3 regions of the Bradyrhizobium sp. 87 genome follow, and region 1 is predicted to be linked to each of the others. Evidence: predicted binding sites of a transcription regulator. Region 1 holds the regulator's gene; each other region holds the start of a gene.

The links. The regulator LexA, encoded in region 1, represses DNA repair genes until DNA is damaged. The targets are predictions, from matches to a motif close to TGTTCNNNNTGTGTTCNG.
Region 2: a site for LexA is predicted at 1,028-1,045, ahead of rmuC (DNA recombination protein RmuC). Genes of this name have one in related genera too.
Region 3: a site for LexA is predicted at 1,026-1,043, ahead of IVB50_RS31800 (helicase-related protein). Genes of this name have one in related genera too.

What each region holds. Positions count from the first base shown of each region.
Region 1 is NZ_JADPIQ010000075.1:14,744-17,012, reverse strand. Features, by position in the region: gene glp (gephyrin-like molybdotransferase Glp) at 1-673, shown strand, start outside; gene lexA (transcriptional repressor LexA) at 850-1,551, shown strand; gene IVB50_RS16635 (hypothetical protein) at 2,045-2,269, shown strand, end outside.
Region 2 is NZ_JADPIQ010000128.1:174,185-176,453, reverse strand. Features, by position in the region: gene fmt (methionyl-tRNA formyltransferase) at 1-368, opposite strand, end outside; gene def (peptide deformylase) at 381-905, opposite strand; gene rmuC (DNA recombination protein RmuC) at 1,077-2,269, shown strand, end outside.
Region 3 is NZ_JADPIQ010000128.1:95,873-98,141, forward strand. Features, by position in the region: gene IVB50_RS31795 (DUF3108 domain-containing protein) at 1-632, shown strand, start outside; gene IVB50_RS31800 (helicase-related protein) at 1,310-2,269, shown strand, end outside.

The sequences.
Region 1 (2,269 bases):
CACCGGCGACGAGCTGGTGATGCCGGGCACCACGCCCGGCCACGGCCAGATCGTCTATTCCAACGGCTACGCCCTGCACGCGCTCGCCCGCAGCGAGGGCGCCGAGACCATCGACCTCGGTATTGCCGCCGACACGCTCGAGGCCACCACCGCCGGCATCCGCCGCGCCCGCGAGAGCGGCGCCGACGTCCTGATCACGACCGGCGGCGCATCGGTCGGCGACCACGATCTGGTCCAGCAGGCACTGCGGGACGAAGGCATCGCGATGGCGTTCTGGAAGATCGCGATGCGGCCAGGCAAGCCGATGATGCACGGGCGACTCGGCGCAATGGGTGTGATCGGCCTGCCGGGCAATCCCGTATCGTCCTACGTGTGCGCTTTCCTGTTCATGGTGCCGCTGATTCGCGCCCTGTCGGGCCGTTCAGTGATTCACCATCGCCGTGAACGCGCCGTGCTCGGCCGCGACGTCGGCGCCAACGACCAGCGCGAGGACTATCTGCGCGCGCATCTTGAGGAGCGTGACGATGGCACACGCGTCGTTGTTCCCGTCAATCATCAGGACTCTTCGCTGCTTGCGAATCTCGCTGCAGCACAGGTACTTCTCGTCCGCGCACCATTCGCGCCGAAGGCCGAAGCCGGCACGGCTTGCGAAGTGTTGCGGCTCCCCGTCTGAGCGCCCCCGCAACGCGCGTTCCGCGCACTTTGCTCTGTTCACGGTAAATTAAGCAGTTGCGGAACATGTATCGAACATATAGTGTCTGTTCATGATTTGTTTCGAGCATGCAGCGGCTTATGGCCGAATTCAGCGTCTCGGAATCGGACGACATCAACCGGGGGACTTTGGTCGAGATGTTAACGCGCAAACAATACGAGCTTCTGCGGTTCATCAGTGAGCGTCTGAAGGAAAGCGGCGTGCCGCCCTCCTTCGACGAGATGAAGGATGCGCTCGATCTGCGCTCGAAGTCGGGCATCCATCGCCTGATCACGGCGCTCGAGGAGCGTGGCTTCATCCGACGCCTGCCCAACCGCGCCCGTGCGATTGAAGTCATCAAGCTGCCGGAGCTCCAGGCAGCCGCTGGCAGCCGCCGCGGCTTCACGCCGAGCGTCATCGAGGGCAATCTCGGCAAGGTGCGTGCGAGCGCGAGCCTGCCCGCTGACGAGGGCGAACGTCCCGTCGCGGTGCCGGTGATGGGCCGCATCGCGGCCGGCACGCCGATCGAGGCGTTGCAGACCCGCAGCCATACTATCAGCGTACCGCCTGACATGCTCGGCTCGGGCGAGCATTACGCGCTGGAAGTGCGCGGCGACTCGATGGTCGAAGCCGGCATTCTCGACGGCGACATGGCCCTGATCCAGCGCAACGAGAGCGCCGATACCGGCGACATCGTGGTGGCGCTGATCGACGACGAGGAAGCGACGCTGAAGCGCTTCCGCCGTCGCGGCGCCTCGATCGCGCTCGAGCCCGCCAACGCGGCCTATGAGGTCCGCATCCTGCCGCCCAACCGGGTGAAGATTCAGGGCAAGCTGATCGGGCTTTACCGGAAGTACTGATACCGGGAGTCTTTCTATCGGCAGTACTTCATATCGGAAGCACTTCATGCCGGAGGTGCTTGGCGCCTCGCGCGCTTCCGATCGGCATCGCCGGTCAGAGATTGGAGCGGATCATCGTCCGCTCCGGCTGGATAGCCTTTCTGGTTCTGCACAGACTATCCGGCCCCTCCTCCAACGCTGGCTCCTCGCCACGCCGACGAAGCAGCACCGCTTCAAGCAGCACCGCTTCGCGGCTCGGTTGTTCGAGGAAACAGCGACCAGCGGTCAAGTTCGGCCGTTGCAGCCAAGTTGGCAATGTTCGCGTACGCGCCTCCCGAATGCATCGCGGCGAGCTTTGTTCCTATTGAATTCGGGAAAGATAATGTGATCGCGGCTTGCGGAAGCCAGCCGCAGATTTGCCCACAACCAAGCAGAGCGTTCGTGCTTCCACTCTGATAGAGGCCTGCGCCTCGATAAGAGACGCGGGTTGCTATCCCAGCATGAGGAGCACCCGATGTGTGACTACAGCCTACATGCCGTCGCGTCGCGCCCCGCCGAAGTCGGCGAGACGATCGTCACGACAAGCTTCCGCGGCACCTCGACGCGCGGCTTCGCCTCTGCAGCCGATCCGTCTGTTGCCGTCTGCCTGCTGCCGGGGACGGAGCTCGCCTTCGCCGACGACGTCCGCTACGACAATCGCTGGATCTGGACGCGCACCATCAATTCCCGCGTGGGCAAG
Region 2 (2,269 bases), on a different contig from region 1:
ATGGGAGCGGCACCGCGCCAGCGTGGCAGCAGCGAGGCGTGCAGGTTGTAGCAGCCGAGCTTTGGCGCATCGAGGATCGCCTGCGGCAGGATCATGCCATAGGCGACGACGACGGCCGCATCGGCGTCAAAGGCGCGAAACTCTTCCAGCGCCTCCGGCGTTTTCAAAGTCTTCGGCGTCAGCACGGGCACACCGAGCTTTCGCGCGGCCTCTTCCACCGGGGTCGGCTGCAATTGCAGCCCGCGCCGTCCGCCGGGCTTCGGCGCGCGCGTGTACACGGCCGCGATCTCGTGGCCATGCGCGACGAGCTCGAGCAGCGTCGGCACGGAGAAATCGGGCGTGCCCATGAAGATCAGGCGGAGGGGCATCGACAGAGAACCTCACTCCGCGCGCTTGGCGGCTTTCTCGAACTTCTTCAGCACGCGGTCGCGCTTGAGCTTTGACAGATAGTCGACGAACAGCACGCCGTTGAGATGGTCGATCTCGTGCTGGATGCAGGTGGCGTAGAGGCCTTCGGCGTCCTCCTCGTGCACCTTGCCGTCGAGATCGGTGTAGCGCACCCGCACCTTCGCAGGGCGCTCGACCTCCTCGTAATATTCGGGGATCGACAGGCAGCCTTCCTCGTAGACCGACAGGTCCTCCGAAGAGGCGATGATTTCCGGATTGATGAAGACGCGCGGCTCGGGCTTGGTCTCGCCGTCCTGGTCGGGCTTGGCGAGGTCCATGGTGATCAGCCGCAACGGCTGCGCGATCTGGATCGCCGCGAGCCCGATGCCGGGCGCGTCGTACATGGTCTCGAACATGTCGTCGGCAAGCTTGCGGATCTCCGGCGTGACCTTCTCGATCGGCTTGGAGACCAGACGCAGCTGCTTGTCGGGCAGGATGATGATTTCTCTGAGGGCCATGGCCGCGATTTAAGCCGCGCGTTCGATGCGGTCAATGCGGCCGGGAACCCCGTTAACCCTCCGCTAACCATAAAACTTCAGGTTTCGTTAACCATAAAAATTAACAGAGCATTTACCATAAATGTTCGCTATTCGTTCGTGTCTCGAAGCGAATCGGCTAGAAGCAGGGGCATGAACGAGATCATTTTCATGCTTGGCGACTGGCCGGTGCGCACCGTGGACGCGCTGATCGGCTTCGGCGCCCTGGTCCTTATCCTGCTGCTCGTGATTGCCGTCGTGATCGCGCGGTCAGGGCGGCGCGGCGCGGAACTCGCGATGGCCAACGCCATCCGCGCCGACGAGCTCGAGGAGCGCATCAGCCAGATGCTGCACGCCCAGAGCGAGGCTTCGGGGCGAGTCGACGCCATGACCCAGACGCTGGCCGGCCGCCAGGCCGACATGGCGCGCGCGGTCAACGAGCGGCTGGATTCGGTGACCCACCGCGTCGGCCAGTCCATGGAGCACTCGACCCGCAACACCATGGAGAGCCTGCACGCGCTGCACGAGCGGCTCGGCATCATCGACAGCGCGCACAAGAACCTCACCGACCTCACCACGCAGGTGACGACCCTGCGCGACGTGCTCGCCAACAAGCAGTCGCGCGGCGCCTTCGGTCAGGCGCGGATGGAAGCGATCGTCCAGGACGGTCTGCCGAAGGGCGCCTACGAGTTCCAGTTCACGCTCTCGACCGGCAAGCGTCCGGACTGCGTCGTGTTCCTGCCCGACCAGCGTCCGCTCTGCATCGACGCGAAATTTCCGCTGGAGGCGATGACCGCGCTGCATGATGCGCGCACCGACGAGGAAAAGCGCATCGCCACGCAGCGGCTGCGCGGTGACGTGATGAAGCATGTCAGCGACATCGCCGAAAAATATCTCGTCGCCGGCGAGACCCAGGAAATGGCGTTGATGTTCGTGCCGTCGGAATCGGTCTACGCCGAGATCCACGACGGTTTCGACGACGTGATCCAGAAGGCGTATCGCGCCCGCGTCGTGCTGGTGTCGCCGTCGCTTTTGATGCTCGCAATCCAGGTGATGCAGCAGATCATGAAGGACGCGCGCATGCGCGATGCCGCCGACCAGATCCAGACCGAAGTGATCAAGCTCGGCGACGACCTCGGCCGCCTGCGCGATCGCGTGCTGAAATTGCAGAAGCACTTTGCCGACGCGAACGAGGACGTCCGCCAGATCCTGATCTCCGCCGACAAGATCGAGAAGCGCGCGGGGCGCATCGAAGAGCTCGATTTCAGCAAGAGCGATGCCCCCGAAGCCCCGCATCTCGTGGCGACCGGCGCTGCCGAGTTGTTCCCGAGGAAGCTCCAGGCGGG
Region 3 (2,269 bases), on a different contig from region 1:
TGCTGAAATCCTTCGCGGGCGGGTCCGGCACCGGCGCCTCGCAGGGCCGCGTGGTCAACGGCGCGCTGGTCGCGACCGGCTATCAGGCCTCCACCACCACCTCGAAGAAGACCGAAGAGATCCGCATCACGCTCGACAAGGGCAATGTGAAGGATTTTGCCATCCTGCCGGAGCCGCCGGTCGATCCCGACCGCATCGTCGTCACCGACGCGCATCGCCGCGGCGTCTGGGACCCGATGACGGCCTCGCTGGTGCGCGTATCCGGCACCGGCGACGTGCTGTCGGCGGACGCCTGCCACGGCAGCGCCGCCGTGTTCGACGGCCGCATGCGCTACGAGCTCAAGCTCGATTTCAAGCGCATGGAGAACGTGAAGGCGGAGAAGGGCTATCACGGCCAGGTCGTGGTCTGCTCGCTCTATTTCGTGCCCATCGCCGGCTACATCCCCGACCGTCCGGTGATCAAATATCTCGCCGCCCAGCGCAACATCGAGGTCGCGTTCGCACCGATCGCCGGCACGCGCATCCTGGTCCCGTTCTGGCTGAAAGTGCCGACCCCGCTCGGGCCGGCCATGCTGGAAGCAACCAGCTTCATCACCAGCGCCCAGCCGCCCAAGGTCGCGAAGACGCAGTAGGGCTGGGTGCCGTAGCCCCGCTGCCGTAGCCCGGATGGAGCGCAGCGTAATCCGGGGTTCTTTGCTTCGGCCCCCGCATTGCGCTCCGCTCCATGCGGGCTACGGACCTCCCTTTTGGTGAAAATAAACATCAATGATTTCAACAACATGTCTACTGTGCATGGGGTTGTTTTCGCGCATTTTGTTTGGAGGGGGTCGAGAACCGGGAATCCATTTGACTCCTCCCCGATTCTGATTCGACTCCGCGCCGTCCCCAGCTTTAACGAATCCGCCATCGAAACGTCGCTTGTGCGGCGGAGCAAAACTCCATCTAGTGCGAACCCACAAGCCTCCCGCGACATCTTGCGTGAACGGAACAGGACTCAAGGGGGAGTCAGCGATTCGGCCGCGATTCGTTCTCAACTCGTTCCGAAGCTTAAAGCCAACGGGAAAAGCGTCGCAAAGTGAGACAGTTGCGCTGGGTTCAGGGAGAGGCGCCGCATTCTCCGCCGTCATGCCCCGGCTTGACCGGGGCATCCAGTACGCCGCGCCCTCTCGGTTTGATCTGCGCCGCCTCTGGAATACTGGATCGCCCGGTCGAGCCGGGCGAGGACAGCAGTGTGTGAGGCGAGCCCTTCGCGCCACCGCCCCAAAACAGCACTGACATTCGCCCCAATCGCCATTACCTAATCCCCCAGATGCCTTTTTCCTCCTCCCCCTTCGCTTCCGAGCGGCTTCCCGGCGCCGGCGTCACTGCGGTGCTTGGTCCCACCAACACCGGCAAGACCCATCTCGCCATCGAGCGGATGCTCGCGCATCCCTCCGGCATGATCGGGCTGCCGCTGCGCCTGCTCGCGCGCGAGGTCTACAACAAGATCGCAGCAAGGGTCGGCCCCGACGCCGTCGCGCTCGTGACCGGCGAGGAGAAGATCAAGCCGAAAGCGCCGCGCTATTGGGTCTCGACCGTCGAGGCGATGCCGCGGGATCTCGACGTCTCGTTCCTTGCCGTCGACGAGGTGCAGATCGCATCCGATCTGGAACGCGGCCACGTCTTCACCGATCGCATCCTCAATCGCCGCGGCCGCGACGAGACGCTGCTGCTCGGCGCTGCGACCATGCGCCCGATCATCGAGCGGCTGCTGCCGGGCGTCTCCATGATCACGCGGCCGCGCCTGTCGCAGCTGGAATTCGCGGGTGATCGCAAGATCACGCGGCAGCCGCGCCGCACCGCCATCGTCGCCTTCTCGGCCGACGAGGTCTACGCCATCGCCGAGCTGATCCGCCGCCAGCATGGCGGCGCCGCCGTGGTGCTGGGTTCGCTGTCGCCGCGCACCCGCAACGCGCAGGTCGCGATGTTCCAGAACGGCGAGGTCGATTACCTCGTCGCCACCGACGCCGTCGGCATGGGCCTCAATCTCGACGTCGACCACGTCGCCTTTGCCTCCGACCGCAAGTACGACGGCTACCAGTTCCGCCGCCTGACGCCGTCCGAATTCGCTCAGATCGCCGGCCGCGCCGGCCGCGCCACCCGCAACGGCACCTTCGGCACCACCGGCCGCTGCGGCCCGTTCGAGCCCGAGCTCGTCAATGCGCTGCAGAACCACACCTTCGATCCCGTGAAGGTTTTGCAATGGCGCAATTCGAAGCTGGATTTTGCT